Regions from separate parts of the Janibacter sp. RAF52 genome, predicted to be linked through region 2. Evidence: predicted binding sites of a transcription regulator. Region 2 holds the regulator's gene; the other holds the start of a gene.
What was found. The regulator LexA, encoded in region 2, represses DNA repair genes until DNA is damaged. The targets are predictions, from matches to a motif close to TCGAACANNTGTTCGA.
Positions count from the first base shown of each region.

Region 1: AB4Y78_RS03535 (DUF222 domain-containing protein) is a predicted target of LexA. The motif match lies at 4,809-4,824, and genes of this name have one in related genera.

Region 1 is NZ_JBFRDY010000002.1:217,660-228,376, forward strand. It holds gene AB4Y78_RS03515 (AAA family ATPase) at 1-1,132, shown strand, start outside; gene AB4Y78_RS03520 (hypothetical protein) at 1,138-1,329, shown strand; gene AB4Y78_RS03525 (zinc-binding dehydrogenase) at 1,375-2,424, shown strand; gene AB4Y78_RS03530 (dihydrofolate reductase family protein) at 2,494-3,078, shown strand; gene AB4Y78_RS03535 (DUF222 domain-containing protein) at 3,204-4,805, opposite strand; gene AB4Y78_RS03540 (MBL fold metallo-hydrolase) at 4,906-5,844, opposite strand; gene AB4Y78_RS03545 (DUF2809 domain-containing protein) at 6,070-6,435, opposite strand; gene AB4Y78_RS03550 (maleylpyruvate isomerase family mycothiol-dependent enzyme) at 6,600-7,226, opposite strand; gene AB4Y78_RS03555 (alpha-hydroxy-acid oxidizing protein) at 7,294-7,611, opposite strand; partial or broken gene AB4Y78_RS03560 (sodium:solute symporter family transporter) at 7,498-8,934, shown strand; gene AB4Y78_RS03565 (putative transporter small subunit) at 8,950-9,081, shown strand; gene AB4Y78_RS03570 (hypothetical protein) at 9,159-10,112, opposite strand; gene AB4Y78_RS03575 (MFS transporter) at 10,195-10,717, opposite strand, start outside.
Region 2 is NZ_JBFRDY010000001.1:250,869-261,585, forward strand. It holds gene AB4Y78_RS01200 (ComEC/Rec2 family competence protein) at 1-2,349, shown strand, start outside; gene AB4Y78_RS01205 (LysR family transcriptional regulator) at 2,389-3,312, opposite strand; gene AB4Y78_RS01210 (NAD-dependent protein deacetylase) at 3,359-4,204, shown strand; gene lexA (transcriptional repressor LexA) at 4,179-4,934, opposite strand; gene AB4Y78_RS01220 (LysM peptidoglycan-binding domain-containing protein) at 5,155-5,529, shown strand; gene nrdR (transcriptional regulator NrdR) at 5,836-6,300, shown strand; gene AB4Y78_RS01230 (vitamin B12-dependent ribonucleotide reductase) at 6,412-9,321, shown strand; gene AB4Y78_RS01235 (DEAD/DEAH box helicase) at 9,405-10,717, opposite strand, start outside.

The sequences.
Region 1 (10,717 bases), on a different contig from region 2:
CTTCGACGTCGTGCTCAAGCGGATCGTCAGCGGCCGGCCCGAGCGCTCGCTCGTCCTCACGGGGCTGCGGGGCGTCGGCAAGACCGTGCTGCTCAACCAGCTGCGATCCGCGGCCGTCCGCGCGAAGTGGGGCACCGGCAAGCTCGAGGCACGCCCCGAGCTCGGCCTGCGCCGGCCGCTGGCGAGCGCGCTGCACCAGGCGGTGCGCGAGCTCGGCCACACGCAGGAGGAGGAGGTCGAGCACGTCCTCGGTGTCATCAAGTCCTTCGCGCAGCGCGACGCCAAGCCGGGCACCAAGCTGCGTGAAGTGTGGAACCCCGGCATCGACGCTCCCGCCGTCAAGGGGCGCGCCGACTCCGGCGACATCGAGATCGACCTCGTCGAGCTCTTCACCGACGTCGGCGGCCTGGCCGCCGACCTCGGCCGGGGGGTCGCCGTCTTCATCGACGAGATGCAGGACCTCGGGCCGGAGGACATCTCGGCGATCTGCGCGGCCTGTCATGAGATGAGCCAGTCCGGGCTGCCGCTCATCGTCGTCGGCGCCGGGCTGCCGCACCTGCCAGCCGTGCTGTCGGCGAGCAAGTCCTACAGCGAGCGGCTCTTCCGCTACCAGCGCATCGACCGGCTCGCCCGCGAGGAGGCCGACCGCGCCCTCACCGCCCCGGCCGCCGACGAGCTCGCCGAGTACGAGCCGGCGGCGCTCGACGCCCTCTACGTCGCGACCGGCGGGTACCCGTACTTCATCCAGGCCTACGGCAAGGCGGTGTGGGATCAGGCACCGCAGTCACCGATCCGCGCCGAGGACGTGCGCGTGGCCTCCCCCGAGGCGGAGTCGGAGCTGGCCGTGGGCTTCTTCGGCTCGCGGTACGAGCGCGCGACCCCCGGCGAGCGCGAGTACCTGCGCGCCATGGCCGACGTCGCCGCCGACATCGCCGCGAAGGGGGATGAGGCCCTCGACGACATCGAGTCGGTGCTCACCTCCGAGGTCGCCAGCCACCTCGGCAAGAAGCCCCAGTCCCTCTCCCCCGCCCGTGACGCCCTGCTCAAGAAGGGCCTGATCTACTCCGGCGAGCGCGGCCGGATCGCCTTCACCGTGCCGCACTTCGGGCGGTACCTGCGCGAGCAGACCTGAGCCCGGTGGCGACGGCCGAGTCCGGGCAGGCCCGGGCCGCCGACGGCGCGCGCATCGCGCAGCTCCTGGTCGCCGGGATCCCGGACGCCCGGCTCGAGCTCCTGCCCGGCGCCCGGCACGGCTACTACCTCGACGACCCATCCGCCTCGCGGGTCGTCCTCGACTTCATCCGCGAGCACCCGGTGGCGCAGACCTGAGCAGGGCAGTGCTGGGCCCGGACCGACCGCTGTCAGGATGACCGCATGCGAGCGATGGTCCTTGACGACGTCCGAGCCCGACCCGAGGTCAGGGAGGTGGCCGCCCCCTTCGCGCCGGACGGCGGGGTGGTCGTCGACGTGCGGGCGACCGGCCTGTGCCGCAGCGACTGGCACGCCTGGGCCGGCCACGACGACGACATCGCCTGGCCGCACGTGCCGGGCCACGAGCTGGCGGGGGTCGTGAGCGCCGTGGGTGCCGGTGTGCAGCGGTGGCGGGTCGGCGACCGGGTGACCGTCCCCTTCGTCTGCGGCTGCGGACGGTGCGCGTGGTGCGCCGCCGGCGACGCGCAGGTCTGCCCCGACCAGGAGCAGCCCGGCTTCACCCACTGGGGCTCCTTCGCCGAGCAGGTCGCGCTGCACGCGGCCGACACCAACCTCGTGGCACTGCCCGAGTCGGTCGACTTCGCGACCGCGGCGAGCCTCGGCTGCCGCTTCGCCACCGCCTACCGGGCCCTCGTCGCGCGCGCCCACCTGACGAAGGGCGAATGGGTCACCGTCGTCGGCGCCGGCGGCGTCGGGCTGAGCGCGGTGATGATCGCCCGGGCGCTCGGCGCGCAGGTCGTCGCCGTCGACCGCAACCCCGCGGCGCTGGCCGTGGCGGCCGATCTCGGGGCGGAGCACACCGTGCTCGCGGGCGGCGAGGACGCCGCGGGCGTCGAGGCCACGATCATGAACCTGACCGACGGCGGGGCCCACGTCGCCGTCGACGCCGTGGGCAGCGAGCAGACCTGTGCCACAGCGCTGCTCAGCCTGCGGCGGCGCGGCCGACATGTCCAGGTCGGGCTCCTGCCGCCGGTCGACGGGCACCCACGGGCGCCGATGTCGCGGGTCATCGGGTGGGAGATCGACGTGCTCGGCAGCCACGGGATGGCCGCCGTCGACTACCCGGGGATGCTCGCGCTCATCGAGTCCGGCGCATTGGCCCCACAGCGCCTCGTCGAGCGGATCATCGGGCTCGACGAGGCGGCGGCGCTGCTGCCGGGCTTCGACACGGCGAGCGTCGCAGGGATGACGATCATCGACCCGACTCGCTGAGGCGGGGCGAAAACCGCTGCGACACACCCCCCTTCGGCCCGTAGCGTGCCGACTGACGGAAGGGGCACCATGCGCACACTCACGTACTGCGTCGCAGCGACGCTCGACGGCTTCATCGCGGGGCCGGAGGGCGGCGACCCGAGCGGCGAGGACTACATGGCGGTCACGCCGGACCTCGTCGAGTTCATCGCGACCCACTACCCGGAGACGCTGCCGGGGCCGGCCCGGGAGGCGATGGGCCTGACCGAGCCCGGACAGGTCTTCGACACGGTGGTCGAGGGGCGGCGCTCCTACGACATCGGGCTCGCGGCCGGCATCGACGACGCCTATCCGCACCTGCGACACCTCGTCGTGTCGACGACGCTCGGGTCAGCGCCGGCGCCGGCGGTCGAGGTCGTCTCCGGTGACCCGCTCGGCCGGGTTCGCGAGCTCAAGGCCGAAGACGGTCTGGGCATCTGGCTCGTCGGCGGCGGCCGCCTCGCCCACGCCCTGCTGCCGGAGATCGATCGGCTCGTCATCAAGCTCAACCCCTCGGTCATCGGGTCGGGCACCCCGCTCTTCGACGGGGACTTCGCCCCCACGCTCTTCGAGACGGTCGACGTCACCTCGCTGGCCGGCGGGGTGCAGGTCATCACCTGCGAGCGAAGGGCGTAGTACGCACCTGACGGGTTGCCCGCGACCCTGCGTTGCCGTAGGCAATGCGACATCAGTGGCCCCCACCTCGGGCGCAGGCATGCCGCAGCGCCCGACCGCGGGAGGTCGGGCGCGGTGCGGGGTGGCTACAGGTGCCAGGTCACCCCGTCATCACGGACCGTGCACGCCAGCTCCTGCTGGTGCACGCGGGTGTGGTGCCGCTCGCACAGCAACGCCGCATTGCCGATGTCGGTGCGCCCGCCCAGGGACCAGTACTGCACGTGGTGCGCATCGGTCCAGTGCGCGGGCATCGTGCACCCCGGGAAGGTGCAGCCCCCGTCGCGAAGCCACAGCAACCGCTTCTGCCCCGGCGTGAAGAACCTGCTCGCCCGCCCCAGCTCCAGCGGCTCACCACCACTGCCGAGCATCACCGGGATCACCCCCGCCTCGCAGGCCAGCTTGCGCACACTCGCCGGCGAGAGCACCGCACCCGAGGCCGTCACCCCGCCGGCGTGACCGCCACCGGCCACACCACCAGCACCCAGCCCGACGCCCTCGGGGCCCGGCCCGCCGGCCCCGTCGGCGAAGTCGACGCGTCGACCGAAGGGATGCGTGGCGCTGAAGGTCACCCCGCTCGGCCCGAAGGCGCCGCCCGGTCGCCGGGACCCGCACACCCCGCAGGTCCCGTCCGAGGCCATCAGCAGCGAGGTCATCGAGATGGTCACCATCACCTGCGCCTTGTCACTCGTACCCACCTCACCCGGGCTGGACACCCCACGACCCACGACCGACACCAGGGCGTCCGCCCGACGCCGCGCCGCAGGCCGCGGGTCACGCTCGCCGTCAGGACCCTTGACCGGCTTCGACAACCCCGCCACCGCCGCGTCGATGATCGCCGCACCCTCCGCGTCGAGCACCAGCTTGTAGCGCGTCAGCCCACTGGCATCCGTGTGACTCGTCAACGACCGCGCCGACCTCGCCCGCTCGTCATCCGCCGCCAGGTCCTTGGCCGGGCTCAACATCCGCGTCGTCTGGGTGATCGCCGTCGCCAGCTCGCGCTCGTCGAGCCCCGGAACCCGACCCGAGACGCGCCCACCCGGGCCGGTGCGCACGACCTCGTCGCGGGCCGCACCGAGCAGGACCCCCAGATCCGCCTCGAGGAGCTCGGGGTCGGCCACCCGACGCATCCCCTCGTGGAATCGCACCAGCTGATCGGCCTTGCCGAGCGGCAGCCGGCCATCCTCGAGATCGGCGAGCACCCCGGCAAGGCCGGCCGGCGGCGACTGCTCGCCCCACTCCGCTGGCGTCGCCTCCTCGGCCACCTGCTCGGGTGCGTCCGGGCGAAGGGGGGCGGTCCCCCCTTCGTCGACGAGCGCAGGGTCGGAGAGCGCAGGGTCGGAGAGCGCGGACCCGGCCCGCAGACCTGCCCTGGCCACCCGCACCACCGACGCCACGTGGCGCACCGGCGGTCGCGGGGCGGACCGACCCTCGCTGACCGCGACCCAGTCGGTGTCGGACCACGACTGCCCCTGCGGGACACCGCGTCCGATGCCCTCGCGCACGAGCGCCACCTCGGCCGCCTCGAGCACCGCCCGCGCCCGACCGATCGCAGCCAGACCCTCCGCCAGCTCCTCCTCCGTCGCCTGCCACAGGTCCGGCATCTCGAGGGCAGCGATCGTCAGGGCTCGAACCGAGTCCCGCAGACCCGACACGAGCCCGAGCTCCCCCCAGTGCGTCGCCTCTGACATGCTTCGATCATATGTTCGATACAGGCCCTGAGGAACCCTCTGAGCCCTGTGAATTCAAGGAATTTCGCCGCGAGCCTGGGGACGAGTGGCACCTGAGGCGTCAGCCGTCGAGACCGGCCCAGGGGTCCTCGCGCTGCCAGACTCGCGGCAGGTGGAGGGCGACGCCGTCCTCGTCGGCGAGGCGGCCGAGCACGCTGATCGTGACGTCCAGGTCATCGCCTGCGTAGGGCAGGGCGCGCAGCGGACGGTCGAGCGGACTGAAGAAGTCGTCCCAGTGGATGAGCACCACCCTGCGGGCCCCCACGGCACGCACCGTGTGCTCCCAGTAGGCCTCGAGGTACTCCAGCGGCTGTACCCCCAGCTGCCCCACACCCAGGTAGGCGACCTCGGCATCGTGGCCGGCGAGCGCGTCGGGCACGTAACCGGCGCTGCCCTGCAGCAGGGCGGAGCGGCCGCTGCGATGGGTGAGCAGGATCGACCACGCCTCACCGCAGCGGTAGGCGCCCACCTTGACCGGGGGCCTCACGGGCGCCTCGATCTGGCCCGGGTAGCGGTCCGGCGGGCAGTGGTCCGACGCCACGAAGGTCAGGGAGAAGGCACCGCACTCCACGGTGTCGCCGGAGGCGACGACCCGGATGCGCTCGGGCGCGAGCCCTCCGCCGACGCCCACGTTGGCCACCGACTCGCCTCCGACGAGGAGGGCACCGGTGCGCTCGGCGACGACGGCGGAGTCGAGGGCGTGGTCGTAGTGGCTGTGGACGGGGATGACGGCGTCCAGCCCGTCGAGGCCGGCATCGCCGAGGGCGCGGTCGAGGGCGGCATCGATGCGCTCGGCGGACGGCGCGACCCGCCCCAGCCCGACCTGGAGCAGGCCCGGCCGGGAGAAGAACCCATCGGTCATCACCGCCGACTCGCCGTCCTGGACGAGCAAGGTCGAGACGCCCAGGAAGGTCACCGCCAGCGGACCATCCCCGGCGACCGGGACATCCAGGCGCGAGGCGTGGCGGGAGACGTCCGGACGGCCGGGCTTGAGACGCACCCGGTCAGGCTATACGCGCCCCGCAGCCGGCCCTGCAGGCCGTCATCGACCGGCTCTCCCCGGCGAGCCCGTCGCCTTCGTGCTGCACGACAGCGTCGACTTCTCGACGATCGCCGCGATCCTCGAGACCACGCCCACCGCTGCCCCCGAGCTCGCCTCCCGGGCCAGTGCGAAGGTACGGGGGACGGGGGCGGGAGGACTCAGTCGACCAGCCAGAGCCTCGCCTCAGCGCCGCTGGCGCTCCACCAGCACCAACGCCCCGGCACCGACCAGTGCGCCCACCGCGTACCAGAGGAGGTCGTCCGGGGCGAAGGTCGTCCCGAGCACCAGTCGCAGCTGCGGCACCCGCGCCGGCAGACCCGTGAGCTGGGCCAGCTCGACGACCACGCACAGCCCGAGCGCCACGGCGGCCACGACGAGCGGGCGCGGCGACTCACGCCCCGGCCACACCACGCGGAGGGAGAGGACCGCCGCCGTCGCGTAGAGCACGCTGCCGGCGGCGTCGGTCCACACGAGATCGCGGAAGCCCTGGAGGGTCAGCCCGGTCGCCACGACCATGCACAGGACGACGAAGGTGGGGAGGCGGCGCACCGCGCCACCTCACCACCCCCGACTGGCACCCCGCTGAGAGGGCTGACGTGCGCCTCGCCCTGCACCACGGACTACTCACGGGTAGTGTCTGGCGGCCGGTGCACCAATGGCGATGCGCCACCGGTGCGCGCTACGTCGGGGAGGAACCCGCATTTCGGGGTTGCTCACCCCCCGACCAGGCCGACTCCCGGGCCGTCGAGGTCGGGGCGCACGACGTCGCGCCCCGAGATCGCGAGCAGCAGCGCGAGGGCCGGTCCGCGGACCTCGGGCCCGTCGCCGAGGGTGAGGTCCAGGTCGGTCGCCCGCAGCGTGACCCGCTCGGCGACCTCGCGTGCTCCACCGACGGAGGCGGGCGTGCGCGCCTGGTAGCGCAGCGCACCCTCGATCGCCTCGGCGGAGTAGTCGTGCCAGATGCCGAGCGGCCGGCGGATGTCCTCACCGTGGACCACCTCCTCGACGAGCCGGCTCTCGAGCGGGGCGAGCCGGGTGGGCGGCCCCGTCCGCCGACCGGCCACCTGGCGCAGGCTGCTCAGGGTCTCGCGCGGTGTCGCCCCGCGGTGCCGGTCGACGCCCTGCTGGGTCATCCGCTCGAAGTCACCCCGGGCCCGAACCATCCCCCGCACGAGGCCGAAGGGGGTGGCGAGGGCATTGGCGACGAGGTGCGCCGCAACGTCGTGGACGCTCCACCCGTCGCAGAGCGACGCGGTGCGCCACTGCTCGTCGGTGAGGCCCTCGAGGTCGGCCGCCAGTGCGGCCCGCTCGGCGTGGACGAGCTCCCAGACATCTGTCATGGGCCCACCTTGGCACGGCGGTCCGACACCCCGCACGACGAAGCGAGCCCCGCCCGACGTGTCGAGATCACACCTCGACGAGCAGCTCCCGGGTGATGTCGCCGATCGAGGCTGCGCCGACCAGCCCCATCGTCAGGTCGAGCTCGGCGAGCACGTTGTCGACCACCGCGCTCACGCCGGCCGTGCCGTCGAGCGCCAGCCCGTAGACGTGCGGGCGGCCCAGCAGGCAGGCGTCGGCGCCCAGCGCGAGCGCCACGAAGAGGTCCGCCCCCACTACGGGCTGTGGGGCGCCCTGATGATCCTCTTCATCTACCCCTTCGGCCGTCGGATCCGGGCCGTCGCCCCGCAGGCGCACACCCTCGCCGAGGTCATGCGCGCCCGCCACGGACGATCCAGCCAGCTGATGCTCGCGATCTCCAACGTGCTCGGCAGCGTCATCTCGCTCATGTCCAACTCCATCGCCGGTGGCGCGCTCATCGCGATGCTCTCGCCGATGAGCTTCATCCAGGGCGTGCTGATGATCGCGGCCGGCGTGCTGATGTACACGATCTGGTCGGGCTTCCGCGCATCGGTGCTCACCGACTTCACCCAGGTCGTCGCCATGCTCCTCGCCGTCGTCGTCCTGGTCCCGGCCTTCTTCTTCGTGCTCGGCGGGCCCGACCTGCTGCGCGAGGGCGCCGGCAACCTCACCGCCCACCAGTCGAGCTTCTTCTCCTCCGAGGCCTTCCTCGGCCAGGGCGCGCCGTACATCGCGGCCGTCCTCGCCTACGCCATCGGCAACCAGACGATCGCCCAGCGGCTCTTCGCGGTGCGCGAGGACCTCATCAAGCCGACCTTCGTCACCGCGACCGTCGGCTACGGCGCGACGATCATCGGCGTCGGCATGATGGGTGTGCTCGCCCTCTACGCCGGCATCGACCCGGCCGGCGGCGACCCCAACAACCTGCTGCCGCAGATGGCGGCGACCCACCTCGCGACCCCGCTCATCGTCATCTTCTTCGTCATGATCATCGGCTCGCTGTCGTCGACGGCCGACTCCGACCTGGCGGCCCTGTCGTCCATCGTCATGACCGACATCTACGGCGACCGCGCCCGTCGCGCCGGCACGATCAACCCCGCGACGATGCTGCTCATCGGGCGCCTGACGATGGTCGTCGCCACGGTCGCGGCGGTCCTCTTCGCCGCGCTCGAGCTCAACATCCTCGACCTGCTCGTCTTCGTCGGTGCGATGTGGGGCTGCCTCGTCTTCCCCGTCATCGCCTCCTTCTACTGGTCGAGGGTCACCAACGCCGCCTTCACCGTCTCCGTGCTCGTCGCCTTCGCGGTCTTCCTGCCGGTGCGCTTCGGCTGGCTGCCGCAGTCCGGGGCGCTCGACCTCGTCGTCGACGTCGTCGGCATCATCGGCGCCGGCATCGTCATCGGGCTCATGGCCTTCGGCTTCTTCGGCGCCCGCGTCGGCATCTCGCTCGGTGCCGTCTTCGCGGTGGGGGTTGCCCCCTTCGCCATCGGGGTGATCTCGCAGTACCCGGCGCTGTCCGGCTCGCTGGCCGCCTACGCGATCTCGACGATCGTCTGCGTCGTCATGTCGTTCGCGTCGCGACAGCGGCCCTTCGACTTCTCGCTCATCGCCCGTCGCACCGGTGACTTCACCGACGACGAGTCGCTGACCGGCGACGACGACCTCGACCTCGAGCCCGCCCGCTCCTGACCCGGAAGGATCCCCATGTCGATCACCGCACTCACCGCCTACGTCCTCGTCTGGCCGGTCATCGTGGCCGTCATCCTGACGATCATCTGCGTCGCCTTCTACAAGGAGTGGCGCGCCGCCAAGGACGAGGGGCGCAAGATCATCTGACCTCGGCCACGGCATGACGAAGGGCGGGTCCGCACCGTAGTGCGGGCCCGCCCTTCGTCATGCCGGGTGGAGCCGGGTCAGGGGGCGACGGGGCGCCCCTGCAGGTGGCGCCACGTGTAGGCGACGGCGATCGTCATGACCGGGCCCAGCACGATGCCACCGAGGTAGCAGGTGCAGACGGTCGCGATGATCGCGACGACGCCGAGGAGGCAGAGGAGCAGGTTTTCGGCGAGGTTGTCCTTGACGAAGGTGAAGCTCGCCGAGATGGCGTCGGTCGCGCTCTTGCCGTCGAGGACCGCCGCGTTGGTGTAGTAGAGGAAGAAGGTCACGACGATCGCACCGACGCAGAAGACGATGAGGCCGGCCAGCGTGGCGACCGCGACGAGGATGCCCGCCAGGAGGGCCTGACCCCAGGGGATGCGGTTGAAGAGCTGACCGATCTCGACCCGACCGGTGTCGACGACGTCGAGCGCGCCGCGCATGATCGCCAGGCCGACGATCCAGCCGAAGAGGCTGGACAGCAGGCTGCCGACGAGCTCGAGCAGCGAGGAGCCGAGGCTGGCCTCGGGCGTCGGGGTGTCGGGGTCCCACGAGGGCGCCGAGAAGATCTCGAGACCGCCGCCCATGAGGTTGAAGAGGAACTGCACGCCAACGGTGACGACGAGCAGCAGCAGCCCCAGCACGAGGAAGACGCCCACGTGCTGGCCGAACGTGCGGAAGCCGTAGACGATCGCCTCGATCGGGCTGTACGGGGCGGCGAAGCCCCCACCGGGCGGCACCGGCGGCATCCCACCACCACCGGGCGGCATGGGCGGCATCCCGCCACCGGGGCCACCGGCGGGCGGCTGGGACCCGTAGGGCGGCTGGCTGCCGTAGGCCGGCTGCGACCCGTACGGCGGCTGGGAGCCCTGCGGCGCACCCGTGCCCGGAGCGGGCGGGGTGCCGTACGGCGGCTGGCCGCCGGTGGGCGTGCCCTGCCCCTCGGGTGGCGGCTGGTTCGACGGGTACGGCGAGGAGGGCGGATAGCTCATGGGGGTCATGCAATCGACATCTGCCGCCGACAGCAAGCGACTCGCACGGGGAGCACTCCCCCGCGCGTGCGGGCGCCGGGCGTCAGGAGACCCCGTGCCGACGCTGGTGCCGCAGGCCGAGCGCGGTGCCGACGAGGACGAGGGCGATCGACGCGACGAGCACCCCGAGGTAGCCGATCCACACGGCGGCGGTGAGGGCGAGGGCCGCCGCGACGAAGGACATCGCCAACGCGAAGGAGGTGAGCGTCGTGAAGTCGGTGCCGGCCGAGTCGGGGCGGGCGAAGTCCATGTTGATCGTGTAGACGACGACATTGGCCACCGCGTAGGCGGCCATGAAGGCGCACAGTGCGATCGTCGTCCACACGGTCGACGCCTCGCCGAGGGCGAGCGGCACCAGGCCGAGGGTGGCGACGGCGAGGAGCACGCCACCGAGGACGAGGACGCGACGACGACCCCAGCGGCTGACGAGCGCACCCGCGCCGAGCGCCGAGAGGACGGCCGGTGCCGAGGCGATCGCGCCGGAGACGACCCCGATCTTGGTCAGCGACCAGCCGGCGTCGACGAGAGCCGGCGAGACGATCGCGTAGCCCACGGCGGCCCCGATG
Region 2 (10,717 bases):
ACCCGGGTCGTGGGGGCGGGTCTGGCCGCCGGGCTCGTCGGCCTGCTGTGGCTCGGGGGAGTGCGCTACCGGGGGCGGCACGCGGCACCCTCCTGGCGCCGGGACGGGCCGGCCGTGCTCGGACTGACCTGTGTCGCCAGCGTGCTCGTGCTCGGTGCCTCCGCGGCGCACGAGGCCACCCGCCACGTCGGCCCGATCGACGACCTCGTCGCGGAGAGGGCGATGGTCCGGGCCCAGGGGGTCGTGCTCACCGAGCCGATCGTGCGGGCCGGGCGGCCCTCCGGTGACGAAGGGAGCGCCGCCGCGCCCCGCGTGCTGCTGCGGGTGCGGCTGGAGTCGGTCACCGCGCGAGGAGTGACGACCCGGGTCCGCGCACCGGTCTTCGTCAGGGCGCAGCAGCCGTGGGACGAGGTCGGGTGGCACGATCGCATCGAGCTCACCGGGCGGTTGGCGCCGGCGGAGCCGCAGGACCCCGAGGTGGCCCTGCTCAGCCCGCGTGGGCCGCCGCAGCCGGTGGGGGAACGCTCGCCGGTGCGGGCCGCGGCGGAGCACCTGAGGGCGGGGATGCGCGAGGCGATGGAGCCGCTACCCGCCGACGCCCGGGGCCTGCTGCCGGCTCTCGTCATCGGGGACACCTCCATGACCCCGCAGGACCTCACCGACGACATGCTGCTCGTCGGCATGAGCCACCTCTCCGCGGTGAGCGGGTCCAACGTGGCCGTCGTCCTCGCCGCTCTCATCGGCGCCGCCCGGGTGAGTGGGCTGCCGCGACGGTGGCGGCCCTGGCTCGCGGGGGCGGGCCTGGCCTTCTTCGTCGTCCTCGCCCGACCCGAGCCGAGCGTCATCCGCGCCGCGACGATGGGGGCGATCGGCCTCCTCGGCATGAGCACCACTCGGCGCGGAGCCGGCACACCTGCCCTGTGCACCGCCGTCCTGGCGCTCCTCGCCTACGACCCCTGGCTGGCGCGCTCCTACGGCTTCGTGCTCTCGTCGCTCGCCACGCTCGGGCTGCTGCTGCTGGTGCGGCCGTGGTCGGATGCGATCAACGCGCGTCTGCCCAGACGCCTGCACCTGATCGGCCCCGCCGTCGCCATCCCGGTCGCCGCGCAGCTCGTGTGCGGGCCGGTCGTCGTCCTCCTGCAGGGCGATGTCAGCCTCATCGCCGTCGTCGCCAACCTGGCGGCGGCTCCCTTCGTCGCCCCGGCCACGGTCCTCGGGGTCAGCGCCGCCCTCGTCGCCGTCGTGAGCACCTCCCTGGCGAGCCTCGTCGGGTGGTGCGGCGCGCCCTTCGCCCTGGCGATCGCGTGGACGGCCCGGTTGGCCGCCGACGTGCCCGGGGGAGCGCTGCCGTGGCCCGACGGGCCACCGGGCGCGGTGCTGCTCACCGTCGTCACCGCCGTGCTCGTGCTGAGTGCGCCCTGGCTGGTGCAGCGGGCCCGGGGGAGTCCGCTCGTCGCGATCGCCCTCGCCGTCGTGCTCGCGATCGGTGCCCTGCCGACGCGGGTGTGGACGTGGCCGCCCGACGGGTGGCAGCTCGTCGCCTGCGACGTCGGGCAGGGTGACGGCCTCGTCCTCGCCTCCGGGCCCGGACGGGCCGTCCTCGTCGACGTCGGGCCGCAGGACGGTGGCATCGACGGGTGCCTGCGACGCCTGCAGGTGCGCACGCTGGACGCCGTGGTGCTCACGCACTTCCACGACGACCACGTCGGGGACCTCGAGGCCGCGATCGGTGACCGGCCGGTCGGGCGGGTGCTCGTCACCCCCGTCGAGGACCCCGCGTGGGCTGTGCGGCAGGTGCGACGGATCGCGGCCGAGCACGGTGCGCCCGTCCAGCCGCTCGTCGCCGGCGACCGTCTCGTCATCGGTGACGTCACCGCGTCGGTGTGGTGGCCGGCCCGGGCCGTGCCCGGGGGCTCGGCGGCCAACAACGCGAGCATCGTGCTGCACGTGCGCGTCGGTGGGACCGACGGGCCGGGTGACACCGACGGGGCAGGCGACACCGAAGGGTCGGGTGGCCTGAGCGCTCTCCTCCTCGGTGACATCGAGCGCGAGGCGGGCCATGCGATCCTCCTCGCGCTGCGACGCGACCCGGCGATGGCCGCGGCGGCCGACGACCTCGACGTCGTCAAGATGCCGCACCACGGGTCGAGCAACCTCGACGAGGACCTCATGGACGCCGTCGTCGCGCCGACCGCTGTCATCAGCGTCGGCGCGGACAACACCTACGGGCACCCGACCCCCACCGCGCTGCAGTGGGCTGCGCGCCACGGCACCCGCGTCGCGCGCACCGACGAGCACGGCGACATCGCGGTCCTCGACGCCGGGGATGTCGTGACGAGCCGTCGATGACGGCGGGCGCGCGCGCCCCGTCCGCGGGATGGCCCTCGGTCAGCTGACGACGGAGACGTCGACCGCCTGGGCCGAGACCGTGAGGGCCTCGAGCGTCGCGGCGACGGCCGGCACCTTGAGCAGGTCGTCGGTCGTCACGACGTGGATGCGGCGGCGGCTCTGCGGGTCGAGCGGGCGGATGCTCACGTCGGGGTTGGACGTTGCTGCCCGGATGAGGTCGGGGATGAGGGCCACCCCGAGACCGGCGGCGACGAAGCCCTGGACCGCGACGTAGTCCTCGGTCTCGAAGGCGACCTTGGGGGCGAAGCCGGCATCGTGGGCGATCGTCAGCAGGTGGCCGCGGCAGCGGGCGCACCCGGCGATCCACTCCTCGTCCGTCAGGTCGGTCATCGAGACCGTCTCCTTGGCGGCGAGCGGGTGGTCGCGGGGGAGCGCGACGCGCACCTCCTCGTCGAGGAGCGGATGGACGACGAAGCCCTCGAGGTCCTCCCCGCGACCGAGGTCGCTGCCGTCGTAGCTGAAGGCCACCGCGAGATCGACCTCGCCGGCACGCAGGGCGGCAAGCGACTCGGGCGGCTCGGCCTCGGTGAACTGCACGGACAGGTCCGGGTGCGCCGCTCGCACGGCGGCGAGGGCCCGGGGGACGAGGGTCACGGACGAGGACGGGAAGGCCATGAGGCGCACCCGTCCGGAGCGCAGACCGGCGATCGCGGCGACCTCTTCCTCGGCGGCGTCGAGCGCGGCGAGCACCGGCGCGGCGTGGCGGGCGAGGACGGCGCCGGCCTCGGTGAGCCGCACGGAGCGGCCGACCTTTTCGACGAGGACGGTCCCGGTGCGTTGCTCCAGACGCTTGACCATCTGGGAGACGGCGGGCTGGGAGTACCCGAGCGCGAGCGCGGCAGCGGTGAAGCTGCCCTCCTCGGCGATGGCCCGCATCACGCGCAGCCCTGCGGCGTCGATCATGAGGCCCATCGTAGGTCGGCCCGGAGCGGCCGCCCATACTGGTCGGGTGATCGACGCCATCGCGGCGGCTCTGTCCGTCGGCCCCGCCCTCGTGCTGACGGGCGCGGGCATGTCGACGGACTCGGGGATACCCGACTACCGGGGACCGGACGGCACCCGACGAGTGACCCCGATGCACTACGGGGAGTTCGTCGGCAGCAGCCAAGCGCGCCAGCGGTACTGGGCGCGCAGCTACGTCGGGTGGCGCCGATTTCACGCCGCGCGGCCCAACGCGGCGCACCACCTCGTCACGCGGTTGCAGGATCTCGGTGCGGTGGGCCCGGTCATCACGCAAAACGTCGACGGTCTCCACCAGGCAGCCGGGACGCGAGACGTGGTCGAGCTGCACGGCAGCCTCGTCGACGTCGTCTGCCTCACGTGCGAGGCGCACGAGGACCGGCGCACGCTCGATGCGCGGATGGCCCGGGACAACCCCGGCTTCGACGTCGACAGCGACGAGATCAGGCCCGATGGTGACGTGCGCCTGGAGAGCGTCGACGTCGAACGCTTCGTCGCACCGCGCTGCCTTGTGTGCGGCGAGGACACGCTGAAGCCGGACGTCGTCTTCTTCGGTGGGTCCGTGGCCAAGCCGCTGGTCCAGCACTGCTACGACCTCGTCGACGCGGCGCCGAGCCTGCTCGTGCTCGGCAGCTCGCTCCAGGTGATGTCGGGGCTGCGCTTCGTGCGTCACGCGGCGAAGCGGGGGATCCCCGTCTCGCTCATCACCCGGGGCCCCACCCGCGGCGACGACCTCGTCGACCACCGGGTCGATGGCGAGCTCGCGCCGTCGCTCCGGCACCTGGTCGGCGCCGTCGAGGACCTCGCGGTCAGAGGCGGCGCAGCACGGCGGTGACCTTGCCGAGGATCGTCGCGTGGTTGCCGTCGATCGGGTCGAAGGCCGGGTTGTGGGGGAGCAGCCAGACGTTGCCGTCGGTCCGCTTGAAGGTCTTGACGGTCGCCTCGTTGTCGAGCATGGCCGCGACGATGTCGCCGTTGTCGGCATTGGGCTGCTGGCGCACGACGACCCAGTCGCCGTCGCAGATGGCCGCGTCGATCATCGAGTCGCCGACGACCTTGAGCAGGAAGAGCGAGCCTTCGCCGACGATCTGCTTGGGCAGCGGGAAGACGTCGTCGACGACCTCCTCCGCGGTGATCGGCACACCGGCCGCGATCTGACCGAGCACGGGCACGTAGCTCGCCTCGGGGCGCTCGTCGCCGGAGCCGGTCGGGTCGACGACCTCGTCGTGGGTGCTCGCGCCACCGCGCATGCCCTCGGTGAGGTCGGTGACCTCGGCCGCGACCGCGGGGGTGGAGTCGTCGGGGGAGATGACCTCGATGGCGCGGGGCCGGTTGGGGTCGCGACGCAGGTAGCCCTTGCGCTCGAGGGAGGAGAGCTGGTGGGCCACCGAGCTCGGGCTCGTCAGGCCGACGAGCTCGCCGATCTCGCGCAGGCTCGGCGGGTAGCCCCGGCTGGCGACGGCATTGCGGATCACCTCGAGCACCTTGCGCTGCCGGGCGGTCAGCCCGTCCCCGGTGTCCCGCTCGGGCAACTGGTGGATGTTGTCCTCGCCCTTGCCGCTCATGGTCTCGACCCCTTCGTCCGTGTCCGGTCCCGAGCTCGCGGCCTTCCGTTGTCGGTGGTCGCTGGTCAACTTCTCGGTGAGACCGACCCTAGGCCGATCGAACACGCATTTCAAACACGTGTTCGAGCGTGTTGTTGATTTTCTTCGAACACCCGTGCTAGACATCGTACAGACGTTCTATCGAACACCGGTTCGACGGAGCCGCCACGAGGAGGACCGCATGACTGCTCTCACCGCCACCCCGATCCGCATCGACGCGCCGGCACGCACGCGCCACCTCATCTCCGTGCCGACCGGTGACGCCGTCGTCGAGCGCCCGGCCTCGCGCACCCGCCTGACCCGTCGCGGCCGCCTGGTGATCACCCTGACGACGGTCGCCGTGGCGAGCGTCGCAGGCGCGAGCCTCGCCTTCGGTGGCACGCCGGCGGCGACGCAGGAGGTCACCGTCGAGCCGGGGCAGACGCTCAGCGAGATCGCCACGACCGAGCTCGCCGGTCTCCCCACCGCGGAGGCGGTGACCCGCATCCAGGTCGCCAACAACCTCTCGACCTCGCACGTCCACGCCGGGCAGACCCTGACGATCCCGGGGCACTGACCCCCTTCGTCACCACCATCCCCCCGAGCCACTCGACCCGGCCCGGGTAGGCCATCGGCCGTCTCCACGCACCGTGGGGGCGGCCGATGTGCCGTTCACGGACTGTTTTTCCGGGGGACTTGCGTCACGTCCGCCAGAGGCGTCTAATGGTCACTACATCTAGTGGTTACACGGTTGTCATTCGTCCACATCTAGTGCACAGGCTGAGACCGTTTCTCCACAGGCGAGCGGGGTTCGTCCCCAGTTTCGTCCACCGCGCCATCCACAAGCAGCACCACATCGCACGTCCAGCGAAGGGAGATCACCGTGCACTGCCCGTTCTGCCGGCACACCGACTCCCGGGTCATCGACAGCCGGACGACCGATGACGGCAGCGCCATCCGGCGTCGTCGCCAGTGCCCGGAGTGCAGCCGCCGCTTCACGACCCTCGAGAGCGCGAGCCTCACGGTGACGAAGCGGTCCGGTGCCGCCGAGCCCTTCAGCCGGGCCAAGGTGCTCGCCGGCGTCCGCAAGGCCTGCCAAGGTCGACCGGTCAGCGAGGACCAGCTCGCCCTCCTGGCCCAGCGGGTCGAGGAGAGCATCCGCTCCCAGGGCAGCGCGGAGATCGACGCCCACGAGGTGGGCATGGCGATCCTGCCGCCGCTGCGTGATCTCGACGAGGTGGCGTACCTGCGCTTCGCCTCCGTCTACCAGTCCTTCGACTCGCTCGAGGACTTCGAGTCGGCGATCGCCACGCTCCGCGAGGAGCACGCCGCCGTCACCACCCCCTAGACCCCCGGGGCCGGCACGCCGTTGGGCTGTCGGTACCCGGTGACACCTTTGAAGAACGACCGCAGCACAGCTGAAGCAGACCGCCACCACACGGACCGAGGAGAGAGCAGCATGACCGAGACCGCCGGCAAGTCCAGCGCACGTCGCGGGTCCCGCACCAAGGGCCTGACGATCACCCGCATCCACACCACGGAGGGTGTCCACCCCTACGACGAGGTCGTGTGGGAGAAGCGCGACGTCGTCCAGCAGAACTGGAAGACCGGCGAGACGATCTTCGAGCAGCGCGGCGTCGAGTTCCCCGACTTCTGGTCGGTCAACGCCTCCACGATCGTCACGACGAAGTACTTCCGTGGTGCGGTCGGCTCGCCGCAGCGCGAGTCGGGTCTCAAGCAGCTCATCGACCGGGTCGTCCTCACCTACGTCAAGGCGGGCAAGGAGCACGGCTACTTCGCGACGGACGCGGACGCCGAGATCTTCGAGCACGAGCTGACCTACGCGCTGCTGCACCAGATCTTCAGCTTCAACTCGCCCGTGTGGTTCAACGTCGGCACGCAGAGCCCGCAGCAGGTCAGCGCCTGCTTCATCCTCTCGGTCGACGACTCGATGGACTCGATCCTCAACTGGTACAAGGAGGAGGGCTTCATCTTCAAGGGCGGCTCCGGCGCCGGTCTGAACCTCTCCCGCATCCGCTCCTCCAAGGAGCTGCTCTCCTCCGGTGGCACCGCCTCCGGCCCGGTCTCCTTCATGCGCGGTGCGGACGCCTCCGCGGGCACCATCAAGTCCGGTGGCGCGACGCGGCGCGCGGCGAAGATGGTCGTCCTGGACGTGGACCACCCGGACATCGAGGAGTTCGTCGAGACCAAGGCGCGCGAGGAGGACAAGATCCGCGCGCTGCGTGACGCCGGCTTCGACATGGACCTCGGTGGCGCCGACATCACCTCGGTGCAGTACCAGAACGCCAACAACTCCGTGCGCGTCACGGATGAGTTCATGCGCGCGGTCGACGAGGGCACCGACTTCGGCCTGACCTCCCGCAAGGATGGCTCGGTCATCGAGACCGTCGACGCCCGTGAGCTCATGGGCAAGATCGCCAAGGCCGCGTGGGAGTGCGCCGACCCGGGCATCCAGTACGACGGCACGATCAACGACTGGCACACCAACCCGGAAACCGGCCGCATCACCGCCTCCAACCCGTGCAGCGAGTACATGTCCCTGGACAACTCCTCCTGCAACCTGGCCTCGCTCAACCTGCTGAAGTTCCTGGGGGACGACGACACCTTCGACGCCGCCCGCTTCCAGGCGGTCGCCGAGCTGGTCATCACCGCGATGGACATCTCGATCTGCTTCGCGGACTTCCCGACGGAGTCGATCGGCCAGACCACCCGCGACTACCGCCAGCTGGGCATCGGCTACGCCAACCTCGGCGCGCTGCTCATGGCGACCGGTCACGGCTACGACTCCGACGGCGGCCGGGCGCTCGCCGCGGCGATCACCTCGCTGCTCACGGGTGCGTCCTACAAGCGCTCGGCGGAGCTGGCCGGCATCGTCGGCTCGTACAACGGCTACGCCCGCAACGCGGACGCCCACAAGCGCGTCATGCGCAAGCACCAGGCGGCCAACGACCAGATCCGCACGATGCACACGATGGACAAGGACATCCACGCCTACGCCACCAAGGCGTGGGACGCGGTCGTCAAGACCGGTGAGAAGAACGGCTACCGCAACGCCCAGGCGTCGGTGCTCGCCCCCACCGGGACCATCGGCTTCATGATGGACTGCGACACCACCGGCATCGAGCCGGACTTCTCGCTCGTGAAGTTCAAGAAGCTCGTCGGTGGCGGCTCGATGCAGATCGTCAACCTGACGATCCCGCGCGCGCTGAAGAAGCTCGGCTACGCCGAGGAGACCATCGAGGCGATCGTCGAGTACATCGCCGACAAGGGTCACGTCATCGACGCCCCGGGCCTGAAGCCGGAGCACTACGAGATCTTCGACACCGCCATGGGCGCGCGGGCCATCGCCCCGATGGGCCACGTGCGGATGATGGCTGCGGTGCAGCCCTTCCTCTCCGGTGCGATCTCCAAGACGGTCAACCTGCCCGAGAGCGCCACGGTCGAGGAGATCGAGGACGTCTACATGCAGGGCTGGAAGCTCGGCCTCAAGGCGCTCGCGGTCTACCGCGACAACTGCAAGGTCGGCCAGCCGCTGTCCGACGGTGGGTCCACCGCCAAGGACGCCAAGGCTGGTGCCGAGGCCGCTGCTGCCGAGACGGAGAAGGTCGTCGAGTACCGCCCGCTGCGTCGCCGCCTCCCCAAGCGCCGCACCTCGCAGACGACGAGCTTCGCCGTCGGTGGGGCCGAGGGTTACCTGACCGCCGGCACCTACGAGGACGGCGAGCTCGGCGAGATCTTCCTGAAGTTCGGCAAGCAGGGCTCGACCTTGGCCGGTCTGATGGACGCCTTCTCCATCGCGATCTCGATCGCCCTGCAGCACGGTGTGCCGCTGGAGACCTACGTCGAGAAGTTCACCAACCTGCGCTTCGAGCCGGCCGGCATGACGGACGACCCGGACGTGCGGATGGCGCAGTCGATCATGGACTACGTCTTCCGTCGCTTGGCGCTGGACTACCTGGACTTCGACACCCGGTCGTTCATGGGCATCCACACTGCCGAGGAGCGCGCGCGTCAGCTCGAGACCGGCTCGTACGAGGCCTCCACCTCGGACGACGACGAGAGCTACGACGACGACAGCTACTCGCAAGGCGTGCCCACCGCCGAGGCGAAGGAGGCCAAGGCTTCGCCGGCCAAGGACGAGGAGGCCGACGTCACCGTCCAGTCCGGTGCCGGCGCCGCCTCGGCCCGCGAGGTCGACGCCACGGTCCACTCCTCGGCCGAGCTGCTCGAGAAGTTCCAGGGCAAGACCGCCGACGCCCCGATGTGCATGACCTGCGGCACCAAGATGCGTCCCGCCGGCTCCTGCTACGTCTGCGAGGGCTGCGGCTCGACCAGCGGCTGCAGCTGATCTGCAGTAGTTGACGAAGGGGGCCAACCGGTGATCCGGTTGGCCCCCTTCGGCGTGCGCGGGAGTAGGTACGTGGACGGGCGCTACGTGCCGGTTACTACGGGGTGGAAATAGTCGTACAGGGAAGAGGGGATGTCTTGCCGGAACGTGAGCTTCATCCGCACCACAGGTAGGGCGGCACCGTCCTTGCCGGGCATGGTGGTTTGTTCTGCATCGCTGGCGGTGGCCTGGCCCAGGTAGTAGAAGTCAGTGCCTTCGGCATCGTCCTTCTTGACGAAGACGTGGAGGTCGACTTCGTTCGCGACGATGGTTGCAACCTCGGCGCTCTGCAGTGTGCGACGGCTCCGCGTAAACCACACCATCGTGCGTTGGTCCACCAACGCGTCTTCATACGCCGTGCTCGACGAGACTTCTTCGGACTTGTGCAGAGTGACAAAGATGGGGCATGCCGACGTAGGGCCGTCGACGCGGTATCCGTAGATGGTGGGCGTCCACTTCCGGGGCCAGGTGAGCAGCCGTGCCGTTTCCTTGCGACCGTACTGACGGCCGACGGTGAAGGTACGGTCCTGGCGGTAGCGCTCCGTGACGATATGGAGGGCCGTCTTCACCAGGTCGTCTACCGCATGCCGGAACTCGTGATCGCTCTCATACCCGTGGAGGACTGCGTCGGTCAGGCGCACGTGGCCATCCTCTTCATGGGCCAGCGGCACCTTGTACCTGTTCAGGTCAGCTTCGGCATGTTGCGCCAGCGTCAGGGTGTCGACGGCGCTCTGGGCGATTCGAGGAGTCGTGGTGAAGCCCTGCTCGGCCAGGTAGTGCTGGATTTCGTCGATGGTGGCCGACGGGTGCCCTAGGAGGAACCGCACGAGTGCTGCCTCGTGTGGCCGCTTGGCCGTGAGCACCTCGGCCGAGAGCAGGGTGAGGGCCCGCAACTGCACCGGGGTGAGTGACCACTGCACCTTGAGCGCCCTGGATAGGAGCGTTGGGAAGTTGTCCGAGGCAGTGCCGAGGACGACGGGATCGACGGACTCAAACCGGACGAAATCCCACAGGTCGGGTGTGCGTCCCACGCGATTTCGCATGTCGTGCAGGGCCATCTTCAGGTGACGCATGCTGTCAAGCTTGACGGCGGATACCGCGCTCAGGACGCGGGTATGTGCGATGCGGTCGAACTGAATGCTGGAGAGTCCAGCGATTGCTCCACGCTCTTCGGCAGCGATGAGATTGCGGCGGAGCGACTCCTTGTTCAAAGAGTCGTCGCCGAACAGTGCGATCGGGATCATGTAATTGTTGGTGTAGTTGCCGATGAAGTCGATGACGACGAGGTACTCCTTGCCGTCTGCCCTTCGGAGACCGCGGCCGAGTTGTTGGACGAAGACGATGGCCGACTGGGTCT